Regions from separate parts of the Carboxydocella thermautotrophica DSM 16521 genome, predicted to be linked through region 2. Evidence: riboswitches for the same ligand, from Rfam matches in the RefSeq annotation. Region 2 holds a riboswitch; each other region holds the start of a gene.
The links. A riboswitch is a leader RNA that binds a small molecule or an ion and turns the genes downstream of it on or off. The one in region 2 is predicted to bind S-adenosylmethionine.
Positions count from the first base shown of each region.

Region 1: it holds a riboswitch for S-adenosylmethionine, as region 2 does, so the genes downstream of both, B5D20_RS02070 (phenylacetate--CoA ligase family protein) here and B5D20_RS03600 (methionine ABC transporter ATP-binding protein) in region 2, are expected to answer to the same signal.
Region 3: it holds a riboswitch for S-adenosylmethionine, as region 2 does, so the genes downstream of both, B5D20_RS06350 (homocysteine synthase) here and B5D20_RS03600 (methionine ABC transporter ATP-binding protein) in region 2, are expected to answer to the same signal.

Region 1 is NZ_FUXM01000003.1:70,230-77,239, reverse strand. Features, by position in the region: gene B5D20_RS02090 (bacteriohemerythrin) at 1-268, opposite strand, end outside; gene B5D20_RS02085 (histidinol-phosphatase HisJ family protein) at 338-1,141, opposite strand; gene B5D20_RS02080 (methylenetetrahydrofolate reductase) at 1,131-2,009, opposite strand; gene B5D20_RS02075 (methylenetetrahydrofolate reductase C-terminal domain-containing protein) at 2,022-2,267, opposite strand; gene B5D20_RS02070 (phenylacetate--CoA ligase family protein) at 2,251-3,174, opposite strand; SAM riboswitch class I at 3,250-3,366, opposite strand; gene B5D20_RS02065 (uroporphyrinogen decarboxylase/cobalamine-independent methonine synthase family protein) at 3,432-4,481, opposite strand; gene B5D20_RS02060 (chromate transporter) at 4,484-5,029, opposite strand; gene B5D20_RS02055 (hypothetical protein) at 5,023-5,886, opposite strand; gene sfsA (DNA/RNA nuclease SfsA) at 5,883-6,593, opposite strand; gene B5D20_RS02045 (DUF1858 domain-containing protein) at 6,661-6,861, opposite strand; gene B5D20_RS02040 (DUF881 domain-containing protein) at 6,906-7,010, opposite strand, start outside.
Region 2 is NZ_FUXM01000005.1:90,650-97,659, forward strand. Features, by position in the region: gene eam (glutamate 2,3-aminomutase) at 1-976, shown strand, start outside; SAM riboswitch class I at 1,047-1,153, shown strand; gene B5D20_RS03600 (methionine ABC transporter ATP-binding protein) at 1,217-2,245, shown strand; gene B5D20_RS03605 (methionine ABC transporter permease) at 2,235-2,894, shown strand; gene B5D20_RS03610 (MetQ/NlpA family ABC transporter substrate-binding protein) at 2,908-3,750, shown strand; gene pyrE (orotate phosphoribosyltransferase) at 3,784-4,365, opposite strand; gene pyrF (orotidine-5'-phosphate decarboxylase) at 4,359-5,096, opposite strand; gene B5D20_RS03625 (dihydroorotate dehydrogenase) at 5,096-6,025, opposite strand; gene B5D20_RS03630 (dihydroorotate dehydrogenase electron transfer subunit) at 6,018-6,797, opposite strand; gene carB (carbamoyl-phosphate synthase large subunit) at 6,816-7,010, opposite strand, start outside.
Region 3 is NZ_FUXM01000012.1:23,008-30,017, reverse strand. Features, by position in the region: gene B5D20_RS06370 (FprA family A-type flavoprotein) at 1-245, shown strand, start outside; gene B5D20_RS06365 (NAD(P)/FAD-dependent oxidoreductase) at 271-1,458, shown strand; gene rd (rubredoxin) at 1,478-1,636, shown strand; gene B5D20_RS06355 (SurA N-terminal domain-containing protein) at 1,692-2,255, shown strand; SAM riboswitch class I at 2,330-2,434, shown strand; gene B5D20_RS06350 (homocysteine synthase) at 2,500-3,786, shown strand; gene B5D20_RS06345 (DMT family transporter) at 3,796-4,239, opposite strand; gene B5D20_RS06340 (diguanylate cyclase) at 4,406-6,802, shown strand; gene B5D20_RS06335 (cation transporter) at 6,753-6,962, shown strand.

The DNA of each region.
Region 1 (7,010 bases), on a different contig from region 2:
GTTTGGCAAAATCCTGAATAAAGGCCTGATGCTGGGCCAGGTGTTCATTAAAAGCGGGATAGTTGTGGCTCTGCATCAGTTTTTCTTCAGCGGTAAAGTGCACCACCACATAGTCTTCGAGAAACTTCAGGATATTGCCCACTTCTTCCTTACCCTTCCCCTGGGACATGGCGGTTAACAGGTTATCAATGCGGCGAAACAGTTCCTGATGTTGCCGGTCAATTTCCGCTACTCCTACCGCCAGGGCTGGCGTCCAGTTTACTGCCATTGTCTTCACTCCCCCCGGTTTTATTAATAATGATTACCATTCGACAGAATTCGTGAATTTCCTCTTTATCTATAGAGGCTGCAAAAAAATTTTTCTTGACTTGAAGAAGGCGATTTCCCGATATCCTACCGCTTTCAACAGGTCTATCGCCTTATCCCAGTTATATCCTACCTGCTCCGGCTTGTGGGCATCGGAACCAAAGGTGACCGGCACGCCAGCCCGGGCGCAGCGGGCCAGAAAATCGGCATCCGGAAACTGTTCCCTGGCCGGTACCCGCCAGCCGGCTGTATTGATTTCCACTGCCACCTGGCATTGGGCCAGGATTGCCACAGTCTCATCATAGAGGCGATACAACTGGCTGGGCCGGGGTGGATCAAACTTCTTAATCAAATCAGCATGGCCGATGATATCGAAAACCCCGGCCAGGGCCGATTCCTGGATCAGGCGATAATATTCTTCCCAGTATTGTTCCGGATCCCGCCGGTTATATTCCTCCAGTTGCCGGGGATCATCAAAGCCCCAGTCATCCAGGAAGTGTACCGAGCCGATGATATAGTCCCAGTCATAACCGGCCAGAGCTTGCAGGAGCCGGGGTTTACAGCCCGGCAGGTAGTCAGCTTCTATGCCAAGGCGGATGGAGATACCTGGATATTTTTGTTGCAATTGCTTAACCTCTGCCACATAGCCGGGTAACTGGGCAAAGGTCATGGCGATTTCCGGGTCCCGTTTGGCTTCCGGCAACCAGTACATGGGCAGATGATCAGCAAAGCCTATTTCCGCAAAACCACGGGCCAGGGCTGCCTCTACATATTCTTCCATCCTGCCGCTGGCATGGCCGCAGCGGGCGGTGTGAATGTGATAATCAACCTTCATGTTCTTCTCCCTCCAGACGGGCCAGCAAAGTGGGCAAAGCCCGCAAGGTATTGACCGGCATGATGTGGATACCCGGCACCAGGGTTCTGAGCTCGCGGATGAGCTCAACGGTTATGGCCAGCCCCTCCGCCAGAGGATCTGTTGCTTTTTCCAGGGCGCGGATCATAGCCGGGGGCACCTGAATGCCGGGAATGTTGGCATTCATAAAATGCGCCATCCGGGCGGAACGCAGTGGTATCACCCCGGCCAGGATGGGGACGCCCAATTCCCCCGCCTCTTGCAGGAAATCCGCCAGGATGCCGGGGTCATAGATGGCCTGGGTCTGGACAAAGGCTGCCCCGGCCCGGATTTTTTTCTGCAGTTTCCAGATCTGCATTTCCCTGAGTTCCGGTGCCGGGTTGACCACCGCCCCCAGAAACAAATCCGGTACTCCCTGCAAGGGTTCACCGTTTAAGGCAAAACCCCGGCGCAAATTGTCAGCAGCAGCCAGCAATTGGACCGAATCCAGGTCAAAAACCGGTTTGGCGCCAGGACAGTCCCCCACCAGCGTATGGTCCCCGGTTAGCAGCAAAAAATTGCGCACACCCAGAGCTGCTGCCCCCAGGATTTCCGACTGCAGAGCCAAACGGTTGCGATCCCGGCAGGTAAACTGGCAAATAGGTTCCAGGCCAGCCTGAAGCAAAAGAGCGGCCATTGCTACCGGGCTCATGCGCATGACCGCTCGCTGGTTATCGGTGATATTATAAGCTGTAACTTTCTCTTTGATAGCAAGGGCCAGCTCCAGCACTTCCTGAAAAGCAATCCCCCGGGGCGGGGGCAACTCAACCGTTAATACCTGACGCCCCTGAGCCAGTTTTTGCTGCAACAAGGCTACCTCTCCTTATCCGTAGAATTTCAAATTGATGCCCGCATTCGCTGGCAGAGCAACTGCAGCGGTTTTGGCTTTTTGAAAGATCAGGGCCCAGCCGCAGCGGCGGCTGCCCACCTCGCACTGGCCGCCCGGCCTGGTGCCCCCACAGGGCCCGCTGTTCAAGCCTTTGGCACAGGCTCGCACCGGACAAATGTCAAAGGTCTGCTGCTTGAGACAGGTCTGGCAAAGCTGACAGGATTTAGCGGGCTGCGGCATTGCTCTGGCCCCCCCTTTTCTTTTCCTTGCCCCAGGTAGCCAGGCTGATCAACACCGGAGTATCATCCCGACCACAGGCACAGGGGGAAGTGGACCAGATACCTTTGAGCTGGCTGACATATCGGACCAGGGGCCAGGCCTGCAGGCGCAGGCTGGTCAGCAGCAGTCGGTTGCCAGGAGACTGCTGGGCCAGAACATGTTCATGCAACCAGTGGATACTGCCCTTTTCACAGGTAATGGCTGCCGGGAAGGGCAACCAGGCTGGCTGCACCAGAGCCGTTACCTCCCCGTTGCTGATTTGCCGCGCCTCCTGGATGGCCTCCGCCAGGCCCCCTTCTTCCCCTTCCAGCCAGACCAGCAACAGCCGTTTCAGGGGCAGCCCATAGAGGTAAGGCAGTTGCTCCTTTCCCATGATCAGCACGGTGGGTTCCTTGCCCACCAGGGTGGAGGCCAGAGCCCGGGCTTCAATCAACACCGGTAAGGCTCCCAGCCGTTCCAGGGCCGGAACGGCCCAGTCCAGCAGGCCCGGCAGGGGCGGGCAGATTACCACCTTATCCCCTTTGCCGATACCGGCAAATTGAAAGAGAGTCTGGTAGGCCTCAATCCCCTGTTCCTTGTCCTTGCTGGTATAGGGCACCAGCCGGCGGCCACCCCGGCCATCGGTAACGGTGATCAACCCATTCCAGTATTCTTCTTCAGTCAGCTGAATTCCTTCCGGCCAATCATCTATTTCCACCTGGGGCCAGCGGCCAAATACCTGCCAGTCGGTCAGGTCCTTGGGATGGAGTTGCCAGCGATCCCAGAGCTGCCGGTACCAGGCACTGCGGCTGTAAGCATACCAGCAGGTTTCTCTGGCCAGCAACTGTTGCAGCCCCTGAATTTTTTGCCATTGGTTCTGTTTTCTCATCGTCTGCACCCCTTTCCCGAAAACAAAAAATCCTCTCCTGCAGATAAGCAGAAGAGGACATAAATAGCCTTCTTCCTCTTATCTGTCAGGTAAACACCTGCAGGAATTGGCACATTTCCCATCCGTCGTCCCCAACGCATGGGCTGTTGCCGGGTTTCATCGGGCCAGTCCCTCCACCTCTCTGGATAAGAGTACGAATTCCTATGAAATTGTTTACAAAGCTATTTTATGCAGATCAGGGGAAAATGTCAACTGTTTTAGAAAATTTTTTCCGCCAGCTCAGCTGTTATATGGTAAACCTTTTCCGCTGCTGCCACAGACAGGGTTCCTGTGCCACAGCTGGGAGTCAGCCAGCTCCGGGGCAGCACCAGTTCCCGGTCCAGTCCTCGCTGTTCCAGGGCTGCCAGCACTTCCTGCCAGCGGGCCAGCAGGGACTCTGCGGTCTCAGTCTCAATCCGGGGAGAAGTGGGTACCAGTCCCCAGGCCACTTCCCCACCTCGCTGGAAATAGGCCTGCAAAGCCGGTATATGTACCAGCAAGGAGGTAAGATATTCATAGGCATCAAAGAAGAGAATATCCAGCGGGCATTCCATCACCATGGACCAGTCCGTACCGGCACAGCAATGCAGACCGGTTCTTCCGCCCTCGGCCTTGATGGCAGTCATAACCGTGGTCAAATCCTCCTTGATGCCTTCCCGGGTCAGGGTAATGTGGGTGGATAGCCCCAGAGCATAGATACCTGGATCATCCACCGAGACTATTACCGGCAACCCCGTTTCTTCCCGCAAAAAACGGGTCTGCCAGCGGGCTCCCATTTCACAGGCCTTCAGGATCACGTCCCGCAACTGCTCATCATAGTAAGCCGCCCGGCCATCGGGTTGCAAGAGCTGAAAGCCGATGGTAATGGGGCCACTCAGCTGGCCTTTTACTCCCTGGGCCTGCCAGTTGCCAGCCTGAATGGAACGGACCAGGGCGTAAAGGCCGCTGGCACTTGCTTCCGGCAGGGCAAAAGCGGCCAGAGCCCTGCTCTCCCCCTCCTGAGCTGCCAGGTAAAGTTCGTAGAAATCCGCCAGACGCAGGGCAAAATCTTCCCCGTCGGTAGCAAAAACCAGTTTTGTACCTCTTTTTTCTACCAGACCCAGCTGGATGAGCGGGGAAACATACTGGGGTACAAACTCCTCCTGCCAGCCCCGGGCGGGAAATTGCGGCCAGTGCGGCCAGTCTCCCATATATTTTTGGATTAATGCCAGTCCTGCTTCAATCTCCTGATGGGGCAAACTGCCGATTCCTGTTACTTTTACTGCCATAACTACCGTCCCTCCTTAAAAAGTCCCACTTGCAGAAAAAAACCCAGGGCCATACTAACTGAAATCACCCAGGCCGGGTGGATTTTAAGCCAGAGCAGGGCCAGCAGGGAAGCAGCCGCAATTATCCAGGTGAACTGGTCGGGAAAGGCATTTGCTCCCATTTCCCAGGCTGTCTGAATCAGCAGCACAACCACCACGGGCCGTACCGCCTTCAACATCCCTGCAATCCCCGGGTGATGGCGATAACGCCAGAAAAAAGCCCCCAGGGCCACCACCGCTACGGCAGTGGGCACCACTACGCCAGCCAGAGCAACAACCGCCCCCCACCAGCCGGCCATTTTATAACCTACATAAGCTGCCATCTTGGTGGCAATAGGTCCGGGCAGGGCATTGGCCATGGCCAGCATATCAGTGAATTCCTCTTTGCTCATCCAGTGGTAATTTTCCACCACTTCCTGCTGGGCCAGCGGAATGGCTGCCGGGCCACCACCATAGCCGAAAATGCCTACTTTAAAAAAAGCCAGAAACAATTGCCAGATTGTCAGCATAATTTGCCCTCCCCCAGGCACTTGCCTGCAAAGCTGTGATATTTTTGCCAGAATCCGATGCCATCCATGCTCAGTGCAGAAGCGATGGCTTCCCAGAGATTGGCCCCCGGACTGAGGCCAGGTGCCAGACAGGGGTAAAGATAGTATAAACGCCCGGCAAAAGGCGTTAAATCCCGGGGCCTGACAGTGCTGGCCAGGATCCGGGCCTGCGGCCAGTGTCCGGCTCCCTTTTGCAGCAAATGGCTATCCCCGGCCAGCCAGTCAAAAGTCCGCGGGCCCAGGGGCCGCCAGCGTCGCTGCCCTTCCTGCTGTTGCCGCTGGGGATAAAGATAACGCAAGGGCAGCCGCCTTAAACCAGGCATGGTCAGCCGGGCCAGCACCTGAAAACCCTTGAGACCGGGAAAAAGCAGAGGCAAACCCAGGGCCAGCCAGGCATCCCCCAGCCAGAGGTCTGCCCCGCTGGTCAGCAGAGCCTGAGCCAGCCAGGGGCGGTCCAGGGCAGAAGCCAGCAGCACTCTGCTCCCCCGCCATTTTTCAGCCTGGCTCAGAATCAACTGCTGGTCCCAGCTCGCTTTAAAATCACTGCCATCATAAAGCGGCGTCTGTCTGACCTGACGGGCCAGAAATTGTCCTTCCGGCAGGGGCCAGCTCCGGCCTGGCAACTGGTAGGCCAGGTTCACTCCCCCCAGGGCCAGGGCAGTTACCTGTCCATCCAGCTCCCTGAGCCAGGCAGCGGCCCGCTGAATATCTCCCCCTGCTCCCCGGCGTTCCACCTGTAAGAACTCATCACCAATCCGGCCCTGCCAGCAAAAATCCCCGGCAGGACTACCCAGACTGATGCTGACCACTTTTTTCATGCTAATCTCACCGGCAGCCATTGCCGAAAAGCGATCCCGTCTTCGTCCACCGGGCAGAGAGCAGCTGCGATATGCACACCAGCTCCAGCCGCGCTACTTAATGCTGCGGCAAAAGCCGGGTCGGTTGCGTGATTGGGGACAAAAGTGAGAGCATCATCCCTCTGGATGATAAACAGCACCCCGGTCCAGTACCCCTGTCGACTCAGTTCAGCCAGATGCTGGAGATGCCGGGTTCCCCGGGTCGTCGGAGCATCGGGAAAGCGTCCCTCTCCCTCTACTACCAGAGTAACTGACTTGACCTCCAGAAACCCCTGCCCCTCTTTTCCCTGCCAGCCCAGGTCAAAACGGCTTTCACCAGCCGTTACCTCCCGGCGCAGTTTCTGGATGGAGGGCAAGGGGCCTGGCCAGAGTCCCTGCCCCAGGAGTGCTTCTGCCAGCTGATTGGGTACCCTGGCATCCACGCAGACCCAGCGCCCCTGGTACGCCACCAGCAGCAGGTCTCCGACGGTTACTCCCTGCCGCTCAGGCCGGGGTAGCCAGCGCACCTCCGCACCTGGTACCAGCAGTTCCCGCAACCGGCCGGAATTGGGCAAATGCAGTCGCAAACTGGCTGCTGTTGCAGTAGCTATTTCCACAGCAAAGCGGTTTAAGCGGCGGATAAACCGGCCTGTAGCCAGTTTTTCCGACCAGAATACAGTTACAGCCATTTTTTCCACTCCGTTTTGTTATAAAAGAAAAGAGGCCTTTCGCCTCTTTCCCGCCGCTTGCTTTTAATTAAGCCTTTTCAACGGCTTCATTGAGATCCCGCATCAGTTTTTCCACGTCTATGCCATGAGCAAGAGCACCCTGTTCGATATTTTCGAAACGCGCCGCAGCGCAGCCAAAACAACCCATGCCATGAGCTTGAAATACGGGGATAGTTTGCGGATATTTGGCAACTACTTCACCAATGCCCATTTCTTTAGTGATTTTCATTTGAACCATGCCTCCTTTCAAGAAAAATTCTACCATAGGCAGACTCAGAATGCAATGCCATAACGGAAGAGATAGCCACCTTTATAGGCAGGGAGCAACAATCTTTCCTGGCGGGTCAGAGTCAGACGCACTCCCGCTGCCTCCAGGTC
Region 2 (7,010 bases):
AAAAAAGATAGCTGATTTAAACACCATTGGAAAAAGGTTTCGCTGGGCCATTTCACCATATTACCTGGCTGTAATGGACTGGAACAACCCCGATGATCCGGTGCGTCTGCAAGCCATCCCTCAAATCCAGGAACTGCAGGATGAAAAAGGAGAACTTGATCCCATGGGTGAAGAATACTCTTCCCCTGCTCCCGGCATTACCAGGCGTTATCCTGATCGATTAATTATCAATGTTACCAACCAGTGTGCCATGTACTGCCGGCATTGCCAGCGAAGACGCAATATCGGTACAATCGATCGCCATCTGGCCCTGGATCAGCTGGAACAGGCCCTGGATTACATTCGGAAAAACCCGGAAATCCGGGATGTGCTGATTACCGGCGGTGATGCCCTGTTGCTTTCCGATTCCCGTCTGGACTGGTTATTAACCGAGCTGGATCGGATTCCCCATGTGGAAATCAAGCGCATCGGCACCAGGGCACTGGTAACCCTGCCCCAGCGCATTACTCCAGAGCTGGCCGCTATATTAGAAAAGCATCCGCCTATATATATAAATACCCAGTTCAACCATCCCCGAGAGGTCACCCCTGAAGCTAAACAGGCCATTGACCGCCTGATTAAGGCCGGAGTGGTGCTGGGCAACCAGGCCGTGTTATTAAGGGGTATTAATGATAATCCTCATGTCATGAAAAAGCTGAACCAGGAGTTACTCAAGGTTCGAATCCGTCCCTATTATATCTTCCATCCCAAAAAAGTACTGGGTACAGCTCACTTCAGTGTCCCCATTACCACAGGAATAAAAATTATTGACCAATTGCGAGGCCAAACATCTGGCCTGGCAGTTCCCCAGTATATCGTAAACGCACCAGGTGGTCTTGGTAAAATCCCCGTTAGTCCTGACTACGCTAAAGTAATAGCCAAAGATCATGCCATTTTACGTACCTGGGAAAATAAATTAATAAAAATTGAGTTTTAACTCTTGACACTTCCTGTAATACCTGATAATTTATTTATCGTTGGCTTACGATAAACGCATAGGGATAAGACTCTTATCCAGAGAGGTGGAGGGACTGGCCCGATGAAACCCGGCAACAGCCGTCTATGAGACGGAAATGTGCCAATTCCTGCAGGCAAACTGCCTGAGAGATAAGAGAGGTAACCTGTATAAAAAGGCACCTCTCGGGTGCCTTTAATTTTTAGCACAGGAGAGGTAGCAATGATCAGAATTACTGAACTAAGTAAAGTTTTTCAAGGCCCCAATGGACCGGTACAGGCCCTGAAAAATATTAACCTGTCTGTATCCAAAGGGGAAATCGCCGGCATCATCGGTTACAGCGGTGCCGGCAAAAGTACACTCATCCGCTGTGTCAACCTGCTGGAAACTCCGACTTCAGGTACCATTGTCGTCGATGGACAGGAGATTACCAGCTTGCGGGGTGAACAGCTGCGCCAGGCCCGGCGCAAAATGGGCATGATTTTTCAGCATTTTAACTTACTTTCTTCTCGTACCGTGCGGGAAAATATCGCCTTCCCCCTGGAAATCGCCGGTGTACCCCGGGCGGAAATCAAAAAGCGCGTCGATGAATTGCTGGAGCTGGTTGGCTTGACCGATCGGGCCGACAACTATCCGGCCCAGCTCAGTGGAGGCCAAAAACAGCGGGTTGGCATCGCCAGGGCTCTGGCCAGCAATCCCAGTGTCCTGTTATGCGATGAGGCAACCTCAGCCTTAGACCCTGCCACCACCCGGTCTATCCTGCAATTATTGCTGGATATCAATCAGCAGCTGGGACTGACCATTTTACTTATCACCCATGAAATGGATGTGATCAAGGAAATCTGTGATACCGTCTATGTCATGGAAGCTGGAGAAATTATCGAATCCGGCCCGGTACTGGATGTGTTTGCCCACCCCACCCGGGAGACCACCAGAGCCTTTATCGAAAGCCTGTATCAGCTGGACCTGCCATCAGACTTCTACCGGCAGATTGTCCACCGGCCCGGTTTTCACCGCCTGGTTCGGCTTGTCTTTACCGGCGTCAATGCCGCTGAACCGATAGTGGCCACCCTGGGGCAAAAATTCGCTGTAACAGTAAATATCATGGCCGGCAATATCGACTATATCAAGGGACAACCCCTGGGCATCCTGACTCTGGACATCAGCGGTGACTCCCTGGAAGTGGAAAAGGCCCTTAGCTACTTACACACAACCGGGCTAAAGGTGGAGGTGCTGGAATATGAGTTCTAATGAATTGCAACTGCTCTGGGTAGGCCTGGGGGAAACCCTGTATATGACCGGCATCGCTATGGTACTATCCTATATCTTTGGTTTGCCCTTGGGAGTAATCCTGGTAACAACTGAAAAAGGACACATCTGGGAAAGCCCTCTCCTCAACCGGACTCTGGGAGCTATCGTCAATGCCACCCGCTCCATCCCTTTTATTATCCTGCTGGTGGCAGTTATCCCTCTGACCCGGTTACTGGTGGGAACATCTATTGGCACTACTGCTGCCACAGTGCCCCTGGTCATTGGTGCTGTTCCTTTTGTCGGCCGGATGGTCGAAACATCTCTCAAAGAAGTGGACCGCGGCCTGGTGGAAGCAGCTTTAGCCATGGGAGCAACCCCGCTCCAGATAATTTTTAAAGTCCTGTTGCCAGAATCCATCCCTTCACTGATTCTGGGTGCCACCATTACAGCCATTACCCTCATCGGTTATTCAGCCATGGCTGGTTTTGTCGGCGGCGGCGGTCTGGGAGACCTGGCGGTCAAATACGGATATTATCGCTATAAGACCGAGATCATGCTGGCCACCATCGCGGTGCTGGTTATTCTGGTCCAAGTCATTCAAAGTTTTGGCAACTATCTTGCCAAGCTATACAATAAAAAACATAAATAAGGAGGTAACAAAAATGTTCAAACGCAAAGCTCTGACTCTCATCACCGGTCTGGCCCTGCTGGCAGGATTAATCAGCGGCTGTGGCGGCCAGCAGGAAAAGGCAGCTGAACAACCCGCTGCCAAAGAAACAGTAGTACTTAAAGTAGGTGCCACCCCCGTTCCCCACAAGGAAATTCTGGAAGCAGCCAAGCCGCTGCTGGAGAAAAAAGGCATCAAGCTGGAAATTGTGGAGTTTACTGACTACATCTTGCCTAACAAAGCCCTGGCTAATGGTGAATTGGATGCCAATTACTTCCAGCACGTCCCCTATCTGGAGGACTTCAGTAAGGAAAACAAGCTGGATCTGACTTATACCGTCAAAGTTCACTTCGAGCCGATGGGTATCTACCCCGGTAAAGTCAAAGACCTGGCTCAACTGCCGGAAAAGGCCAAAATCGCAGTGCCCAATGACCCCACCAATGAAGCCCGGGCTCTGCTCCTGCTGGAAAAGGCCGGTCTGATCAAAGTCAAGCCCGGAGTAGGCTTAAAGGCCACCAAACAGGACATTATCGAAAACCCCAAACAGCTGGAAATCCAGGAACTGGATGCCGCCCAGATTCCCCGTTCCCTGCCTGATGTGGATCTGGCAGTCATCAATGGTAACTATGCTGTCGAGGCCGGTTTGAACGCCGGTAAGGATGCCCTGGTTTCTGAAGACAAAAACAGTGAGGCTGCCCAAACCTTTGGCAATATTATCGCTGTTCGTAAAGGAGACGAGAACAAGGAAGCTATCAAGGCTCTGGGTGAAGTCCTGCTCAGCCCGGAAATCAAGAAATTCATTGAAGAGAAGTATCAGGGAGCAGTTCTGCCCCTGTAAAGGAAAAGAGGTCCCAAATCCGGGACCTCTCTCTCATTTTAAACCCCGCGAACCCGGTTTGACTGCCGGTTCCCCGGCCTGGCAAAGGGGACAGACTTCCGGTTCCCAGGCCACTGCTGCCACAGTTAGTGCCTTGTAGAGGGGTACGCCAAAATCAGCCCTGCCGTTACTGCGGTCCACCAGAACGGCTACCCCTACCACTTCTCCTCCTGCCGCTTTGACCACATCAATAACCTCTTGAACAGAACCGCCGGTGGTGATAACATCTTCTACCACCAGCACCCGTTCTCCCGGCCTGATGCTGAAATTGCGGCGCAACCGCATTTTCCCCTCTTCCCGTTCCGTGAACAGAGCCCGTTTGCCCAGCTGCCGTCCGATTTCATAAGCTACGATCACTCCACCCATAGCCGGTCCTACTACCACATCTATTTCCGGTTCTTCCCCCAGTTGTTCCACCAGACTGGCACAGATCATGCGGGTATATTCAGGGTATTGTAAAACCTGGGCGCATTGCAGGTAGCGGTCACTGTGTTTTCCTGAGGTCAGCAAAAAATGTCCCTGCAGTAAAGCACCACATTTCTCGAAAATGGCAATCACATCAGCCTGACTTAACATCTCATCTTACCTCCCTCTGCTAGAACCTCAGCCATTTCCTCTGCCACCCGGCGTGCTGCCTCGCGAGGATCAGCACTGCCGGTAATCGGCCGTCCTACCACCAGATAATGGGCCCCTGCCCGCAGAGCCTGGGCCGGGGTCATGATGCGCTGCTGGTCCCCTGCTGCCGCCCAAAGAGGACGGATGCCGGGGATAACAGTAACGAACTCAGGGCCACAGGCTTGCTGTATTAAAGGCAGTTCCCGGGAAGAAGCTACCACGCCATCCAGGCCGCATTGCCTGGCCAGGCGGGCCCAGGCCTGGACGCGCTGGCCGATTTCCTCTTTTTGCCCCAGAGTGGCTTCCCATTCGCTCTGGCTAAAACTGGTCAGGACGGTAACCGCCAGCAACAGTGGCCGCTTGCCTGCTACTGCACCGGCCTGAGCCCCGGCCAGAGCTGCTTTCAGCATGATTGGTCCCCCGGCGGCATGGACATTGAACATCTCCACCCCATAGCTGGCCAGAACCCGGCTGGCCTGTTCCACAGTATTGGGAATATCATGCAGTTTCAGGTCGAGAAAGACTCTGAGGTTATTCTGGCGAAACCAGCTGAGCAACTCAGGGCCACAGCTATAATAAAGCTGCATCCCCACTTTGTACATACCTACATAGTCGGCAGTGAGGCTGACCAGGCGCTGGGCTTCCGCCAGTGTATCTACATCCAGGGCCAGAATCAGTTTTTCCACGGCCATTATTCCTCCTTCCTGTGGGCGGCCCCGATGAGTTCACCCAAATCCCTGACCCCTTCCCGGCGGCAGAACTCCTCGATTTCCGCCAGGATCCGCCAGGGAGCCCGGGGGTCCACCAGGGTAGCAGTACCGATGCTGACCGCACTGGCACCGGCCAGGAAAAATTCGATGGCATCCTCCCCGCTCATAATACCTCCGCCACCGAGCAGAGGCATTTCCGGTAAAGCCTGATGAACCTGCCAGACACAGCGCAAAGCCACCGGCTTGATGGCCGGTCCGGCCAGACCCCCAAAAATATTGGCCAGTACCGGCCGTCGGCGCCGGATATCAATGGCCATTCCCTGCAAGGTATTGATCAGGGAAAGGGCATCAGCCCCTGCTTCAGCAGCAGCCCGGGCTAGAGCCACGATGTCCGTTACATTGGGGGTAAGTTTGATTATCACCGGTTTGGTGGTATGGGCTTTAACCGTTCTGGTTACCTCGGCCAGGGCTTCAGCCTGGGTGCCGAACATAATGCCCCCCTGTTTGACATTGGGACAACTGACATTGACTTCAATAGCTGCAATCACCGCTTCTCCCTCCAGGCGGGCAGCCAGCTCCCCGTACTCCTCTACTGTATTGCCGGAAATATTGGCCAGAAAAGAGCATTGAAAAGCAGTGAGCCGAGGCAGGACATCCCGGCACAATCCTTCTATCCCCGGGTTTTCCAGTCCGATAGCGTTGAGAACCCCGGCCGGTGTTTCTGCCAGACGGGGAGTTGGATTGCCTGCTCTGGGAGTAAGGGTAGTGCCTTTCAGGATTACTCCCCCCAGCTGGTTCAAATCTCCGAAAGGAGTGAGTTCCAGCCCGAAGCCGCAGGTACCGGAAGCTGTCAGTACCGGATTGGCCAGCTGCAAAGCCCCCAGGCTGGTAGTGAGGTTGGGCTCAGTCATTCAGCACCACCTCCTCGATGGCAAAGACCGGCCCTTCCTTACAGACCTTTTTGCCACCACAGTCACAGCCCAGGCAGATGCCAATGCCACAGGCCATAGTCTCTTCCAGGGAAACCTGTCCGGCCATACCATATTGCCGGGCTAGTTTAACTACCGCTTTAAGCATGGGCAAAGGACCACAGGCATAGAGATAGTCCGGCCTTTCCCGTTCTAGATAAACTGCCAGCTCCTCGGTAACCAGGCCCTGCCGACCGACGGAACCATCTTCAGTGCTAATATGTACCGGAATGCCCAGAGCAGCGATGGGTTCCACCCCTACCAGATGGGCCTCGCTTCTGGCGCCGGTGAAAAAGCGGCTTTCCAGCTCAAACTGGGCCAGCACCTGGGCAATGGGCAGCAATGGAGCATTGCCAATTCCTCCTCCCACCAGCACTGCCTTGTTAACCTCAGGAGGCAGACGAAAGCCCCGGCCTAGCGGGCCCAGCAGGCTTAAAGTTTCCCCGGGTCTACGCTGCCATAACCAGGTTGTTCCCTTACCCCGTAGCTGGTAGAGCAGCTGGATCTGCCCATCATCGGCGAGGATATTATGCAAGCTCAAGGGCCGGCGCAGCAGGGGATCCAGACTCCCCTGCTCCCGGCAAGCTACCATGACAAATTGTCCCGGTTTGGCATACATGGCGATTTCCGGTACTTCTATGGTTAAAAGACTGTAATAATCATTGAGATGGCGGTGTTCCAGGATTTTCCCGTTATATACTCCGGTCCCGGCCACTGGACTGACCTCCTTTCCTTAATACCACTGTCTTTCTCCTCGGCCCAGGCGCGGGTAATCCTGCAGGGCGACCAGTTGCCATTTCTGGCCCCGGGTAAGGTCAGCCAGCACTTTTAGCATCTCCCGGGCCGTATCCAGAGAAGTGGCACAGGGGACGCCATATTCGGCTGCTGCCCGGCGAATCTGGAAGCCATCCCGCTGGGGCACCTTGCC
Region 3 (7,010 bases), on a different contig from region 2:
GGGATTTGCTCTCGGTGGTATGTCCCATCAAGAATAAAAACAAACCTGTTGCCGCCTTCGGTTCCTATGGCTGGAGCGGGGAGGCAACCAGAATGCTGGAGGAACGGATGAGTGCCCTGGGCCTTAAGGTAGTGCAACCGGCATTGCGGGTCAACTTTAAACCCAGTGAGAAGGAGCTCAGGGATTGTTTTGAGTTCGGGGTGGCCTTTGCTCAAAGCCTGGGCAAAGATGAAACCGGTCGTTAGAGGAGACAGGAAAGGGGTATGGCCTATGGCAATAGTAATTTTGGGCGGCGGGGTAGCTGCTGTCAGTGCCATAGAAGGCATTCGCCAGCAGGATAAGGAGCAACCGGTTACGCTGGTAGCAGCGGAGAAGTACCCACCTTATTACCGCTTGCGCCTTTCCTTTCTGCTGGGCCAGGAGTTTGAGGTGGAAAAGTTTTTGTTAAAACCTCCGGCCTGGTATCAGGAAATGGGTGTGGAGCTAAGGCTGGGAATAAAGGCGGAAAGGATTGATCCCGCTTCCCGTCAGGTGCGGTTAGAAGACGGAAGTGTCCTTTCCTATTCATCCCTGATTATAGCCACCGGAAGCCGGGCCTTTTTGCCGCCGGTACCGGGCAATCAGCTGGCAGGAGTTTTTACCCTGCGCACCGCTGAGGATGCCCAACGAATCAATGAATTCGCCCGGCCAGGCCAAAAAGGGATCATCATCGGAGGGGGACCGCTGGGGCTGGAAGCGGCCTGGACTCTCAGTCAGCGCGGTATTCAGGTGGCGGTATTAGAACACAATCAGCGTTTGTTGCCTCGCCAGGTGGATGAAAAAGCTTCAGCCTACCTCCACCGGGCTGCCCAGAGAGCGGGGATTGAACTGGTGCTGGCTGCCCAGGCCCAGGCCATTACCGGCACGGAAAAAGTAGAAGCTTTGCAACTGGCCGATGGCCGACAGCTGCCGGCGGATTTTATTCTCTTTTCCACCGGAGTACGGCCCAATCTGGAAATAGCCCAGGCTGCCGGACTTGCCTGTCAGCGGGGGATTGTGGTCGACCGGTATCTTCGCACTTCCCAGGACCAAATCTGGGCTTGCGGGGACGTGGCGGAATACAATGGCCAGGTCTGGGGGCTGTGGCCAGTGGCTCAGGCTCAGGGGCGGGTAGCCGGGATGAATGCTGCTGGCGCTGAGGAAAAATATGTAGAGGTGCCGCCGCCATCGATTCTTAAAGTCATGGGCACATCCGTCTTCTCCATAGGCAACTGGGCTGAGAGTGGTAGCCAGAAAGTCAAGGCAGACGAAGAGGGTTTTTATTGCAAATTGTGTTTCCAGGGCCGTCAGCTCACTGGTGCCATAGTCATTGGAGATGAGGGCCTGGCCCGGCAGTTAAAACGGGCGGTGGAAAAAGGCATGGAAACGGACCCGGAAGCAGATTTTTCCCGGATTCTGGCGGATCTGGGACAGGGATAAAAAGAAAGGAGATGTTCTTATGGAAAAATACGTCTGTGTTATTTGCGGCTATGTCTATGACCCGGCAGTTGGGGATACGGATAATGGGATTGCTCCTGGCACTCCTTTTGAAGCTCTGCCGGCAGACTGGGTTTGCCCCATGTGTGGCGCTGGCAAGGAAGATTTCGAAAAAGAGTAAGGCTTTTGGCCCCGGGAAAGCCCGGGGCCTTTCTGGCAAGGAGGATTAGATTAGCATGCGCAAGCTATTGTTGCTTGTAATCGTATTGCTGGTCATCATTACTGGCTGTGCCAGACAGACTACCCCTCCTCCGCAGCTGGATAATAAAACGGCGGCCATAGTGAACGGCGAAAAGATCAGCACCGTTGACTTTGAACGCCGGGTAGAAAAGAAAAAGTTTGTCCTCACGGCTCAGGGCACGGATTTTAACGGGCCCAGCCGGGAGCATGCCCTGACCATGCTCCGGGAAGAGGTAATCGCTGACCTGGTCAGGGAAACTTTATTAATGCAGGAGGCGACCAGACTAAAGCTGATAGCTACTGATGCGGAAGTAGAGGCGGTTATCAAGGAAATCCGGGCCAATTTTCCCGATGAGGCCACCTTCCAGGCTACAATTCAGGCCCGGGGGCTGACAGTGGAGGCGATGCACAAATATAACCGGCTCCAGCTGACACGACAGAAGCTGGTGCAATACTGGGGCGGGGAGGATAAACTGCAGGAAAGGTTGGCAGAGGTGGAAAAAAAGGCGAAGATCCGTATTAATGATCAGGTAGTGGAACGGATATTGCAAGAAATTTAAATATAATTCCCACTAACTATATTGACATACTCAGATATACATGCTATTGTTATACTACACAAATAAATAGGCGACTCTTATCGCGAGTGGTGGAGGGACTGGCCCGATGAAGCCCGGCAACAGCCGCCTGAAGGCGGAAATGTGCCAAATCCTGCAGGCAAAAGCCTGAGAGATGAGAGGGAAGCATGGTTATGCCAGGCGCCTCTCGGGCGCTTTTAATTTTTTCAAGAAAGGGGAAAGGATAATGAACAAAAAACCAGGCTTTGACACGATTGCACTTCATGGCGGGCAACAACCTGATCCTGCTACTGGAGCCAGGGCTGTGCCCATTTATCAGACTACATCCTATTGCTTCCGTGATTCCCAGCATGCGGCCGACCTGTTTGCCCTGAAGGAAGCGGGCAATATTTATACCCGGATTATGAATCCCACTACTGATGTGTTTGAACAGCGGATGGCCCAGCTGGAAGGAGGAGTAGGGGCACTGGCTGTTTCCTCCGGTCAGGCGGCTATCACTTTCTCCATCCTTAACCTGGCCCAGGCCGGTGATGAAATCGTAGCTTCCAGCAGTCTTTATGGCGGGACCTATAACCTGTTTGCCCACACCCTCCCTAAACTGGGGATCAAGGTGATTTTCGTCGACTCCCGGGATCCGGAAAATTACCGACAGGCTATTACCCCTAAGACCAAAGCCCTTTATGGAGAACTGATCGGGAACCCGCGCCTGGATGTGCTGGATATAGAAAGGGTGGCGGAAATCGCCCATGAAAACGGGATTCCCCTGATTGTGGACAACACCCTGGGGACGCCTTACCTCTGCCGGCCCATAGAACATGGAGCGGATATAGTGGTCCATTCGGCCACCAAGTTTATCGGAGGCCATGGGACTTCTATTGGCGGGGTCATTATTGACGGGGGCAAATTTGACTGGTCGGCCAGTGGTAAATTCCCCGGTCTGACTGAACCCGATCCCAGCTACCACGGGATGAAATACCATGAAGCCCTGGGGCCGCTGGCTTATATCGTTAAGGCCAGAGTGCAGTTGTTGCGGGATCTGGGTTCCTGCTTGAGTCCCTTCAACAGCTTCCTTTTCCTGCAGGGTCTGGAAACCCTGTCCCTGCGCATGGAGCGGCATAGCAGCAATGCCCTGCAAGTAGCCCGCTGGTTGGAACAGCATCCCCTGGTAGAATGGGTTAACTATCCTGGTTTGGCAAGCAGCCCGGAATACGCCAGGGCACAAAAATACCTGCCCCGAGGCCAGGGAGCTATCCTGACCTTTGGCATTAAGGGCGGTCTGGAGGCAGGCCGGAAATTTATCGATAGCCTTGAATTATTCTCCCATCTGGCCAATGTAGGGGATGCCAAATCCCTGGTCATTCATCCGGCCTCTACCACCCACCAGCAATTAACTCCGGAACAGCAATTGACAACCGGGGTAACGGAAGAAATGATCCGCCTCTCCATTGGTTTGGAAGATGTCAATGACCTGATCGCTGACCTGGATCAGGCCCTGCAAAAAGCCCAGGCCTAAGGCCTGGACTTATTTTTGCAGTAATAGACGGGCACCGATAACCAGGAGCAATAGACCGGCCAGGTGGGTCCAGTGGGGCTGTTTGGGCGTAAGACCGGCCAGGCCCAGATAATCCAGCAAGGCGGCGGTGCTGACCTGGCCGACGATAATTGCTGTAGTTGCGGAAATGGCCCCCAGGCGGCTAATGCCCAGCACGACGGTAGCAATAATGGCTACATTGATAAAACCCCCCAGATAGGCATACCAGGGGACTGTACTGATTTTCCCCCAGGTTGGAAAACCGGTACCGGTAAAAATCAGCACCGCCCCCACTCCCGCCAGTCCCAGCAAATGTACCAGCAGGGTGGCAGGCCAGAGGCCGAGGTTTTTGTTGAGCAGGGTGTTAAGTACCCCTTGTACAGCCATCAGGGACCCGGCTGCCACCGGAATCAACAGTGCAGTCCAATTGCTCATTATCTCCCCTCCCGTGTCGAAAAAGATAATTACATTTATTATTCTGGCTATTAATGTAATGTTTTATGTAAAAAGAGGATTTTTTTGCAGCAGGGAGAATACAAATAAATTATTAGATAGCAGGCAGAATAACTCGGGCTCATGGCGGAGAAAGGGGCTTGGGGAGATGAAACTGAATCTGAGGACCAGGTTAACGCTGATTCTAGCGGTGCTTGTCTTCTTTTCCTGTGGTCTGACGGGCTGGCTGGCGGTCTATCGGGCTAAATCAGTGATTGAAGACGAAATGCTGGACCAGGTTAAACGGATATCCTTGCATTTGGACAAAAAAATAGAAGGGGATTTTGAAATGATCATGGCCCGCCTGGGAGTAATTAATGCTGCCGAAGGGACCAAGTGGCAGGAACTCAAGGCGGAATTGCAACGGCTGGTCACTGCTGAGCTGGTAGGCAGCGCAGATGAGATGGGAGCAGCCTACCATGTGGAAGGTCGGGACTGGCTGGTGGCGGTAAAGGAACCGCCGGGCGGAGAACTGTTTTTGCGCCAGTTATTGCGCAGGGTACATCAGCTGGAAAACAAAAACATCTGGGAAGAACACCTTTTTACTGAAAATGGTGTACAGATGATTGTGCGTCCCCTGATCCGTAATGACCAGATAATTGGTCATGTCTTTGTCTGGCGAACTATTGAACCAATTGAAAATCTGATCGATAAACTGAAAACCGAAATTTTACTGGTTTTTATTTTAACCTTTGTTATGGGCCTGGCCGGGGTTTTCTGGTTATCCCGGGCCCTGCTGACAGATGTAGACAAAATCAAGGAAGGGATTCAGAGGTTGAAATTTGATTTGCATTCTCCTCTGCCCAAAGTAGGAAGTGAGCTGGAGGAGATTGCGGCTGCTATTGAAACCCTGTCGGTTTCCCTCCTGAACTTGCAGGAAGCCAGCAAGGGGCTGGTGGCTTCCCGCTATCTGGACGAAACCCTGCAACGAGGCCTGGAAATGATAGAAAGAGTATTCGGGGCCAAATATGCCGCTATTTTCCTGTATGATGAAAAGGCTGATGAGCTGAGCATTAAAGCATCCATTGGCTTAAGCCGGGAATATGTCAAAACCGTAAGGATGAAAAAAGGGGAAGGTTATAGCGGCAGGGTCATGTTGACCGATTTGCCATCTGCAACCGATGATTTGCGCAGGGATGAACGCACTGTCTGGGTGCAGATGGTACGCTTTGAAGGGATCGTTTCCCTGCTGGTGGTACCTTTAAGGGGCAAGGGGGGGCTGCTGGGAACCATTGAGGTCTATACCAAACATAAACACACTTTTACCCCCAGTGAGATCAGTCTGCTTTCATCTCTGGCCCACCAGATCGGGTTATCGGTGGAAAATGCCATGCTCTTTGAGGAAATGCAAACCAGAGCAATTACCGACCGTTTAACTGGTTTATATAACCAGAAGCAATTTTATGAACTACTGCAATCAGAGATTGCGGCTGCGCAGTTATATAAAAAGCCTCTTTCCTTGTTGATGCTGGATGTCGACTTTTTCAAGCAGTACAATGATACCTTTGGCCATCCGGCCGGGGACCGTCTGTTAAAGGAATTTGCCCGTATTCTGGTGGAGAATGTGCGACCTGATGATATTGTCGCCCGTTACGGGGGTGAGGAATTTGCCATTATCCTGCGGGAGACTTCCCTGGAACAGGCTCTGGACATTGCGGAACGCATACGCCAGAAAGTGGCTGATTCCAGGTTTGAAGGCCGGCTCCAGCAACCCAGTGGACGGATAACCTGTTCCATCGGGATTGCCCAGTATCCCGTTCATGCCAAAACCCTGGAAGACCTGGTCAAACGGGCAGATGAAGCTCTGTACCGGGCCAAGTACAATGGCCGTAACCGGGTGGCTTACCACCTGACCTTTATGGATGCGCTGCTGGAGTCTCTGCCGGCGGAAGAGAAAAACAAGCTGGAACGGCTAAAGACTATGATTACAGTCATCAATGCCCGGGACCGCTATACTTTCGGGCACAGCGAACGGGTGATGATGCTGGCCTGTAAAGTAGGAGAACGAATGGGTCTGACGGCAGAACGCCTTAATCTGTTACAACTGGCAGCCTATTTCCATGATATTGGTAAAATGGAAGTAACCAAGGAGATTTTGTGCAAAGAAGGCGATTTAACAGAAGCAGAATGGGAACAGTTAAAACAACACGCTGTTGCCGGTGGGGCAGTGGTCAAGACCATACCGGTTCTGGCAGAAGCAGCCCTGATTATCCGCCATCACCATGAACGCTATGATGGTTCCGGATATCCTGACGGATTGGCGGGAGATAATATACCTCTGGAGGCCCGGATCCTGGCGGTGGTGGATGCCTGGGATGCCATGACCAGTACCCGGGTGTTCCGGGAAGCCAAAGGTCCGGAACAGGCTCTGTTGGAAATCAGGGAACAGAGCGGGAAACAGTTTGATCCCCGAATTGTAGAAATCTTTACTGCCCTGGTTGAAGGAGGTGAGCTAAATGGCCCAGGTAGTCATCAATGTCGAGGGCATGAGCTGCGGCCATTGTAAAATGGCAGTGGAAAAGGCGCTGAAGCAGGTTGGTGGGGTCACTGAGGCTGTAGTGGATCTGGCAGCCAAACAAGTGACAGTTACCTATGATGAAAATCAAACTGGTTTAGCTGCTTTGCATGCTGCCATTGAAGAGGCCGGCTATGATGTAGTCAAGTAAGTAAAAGGGCAATACCTGAATACGGGTATTGCCCTTTTACTTTTTTGG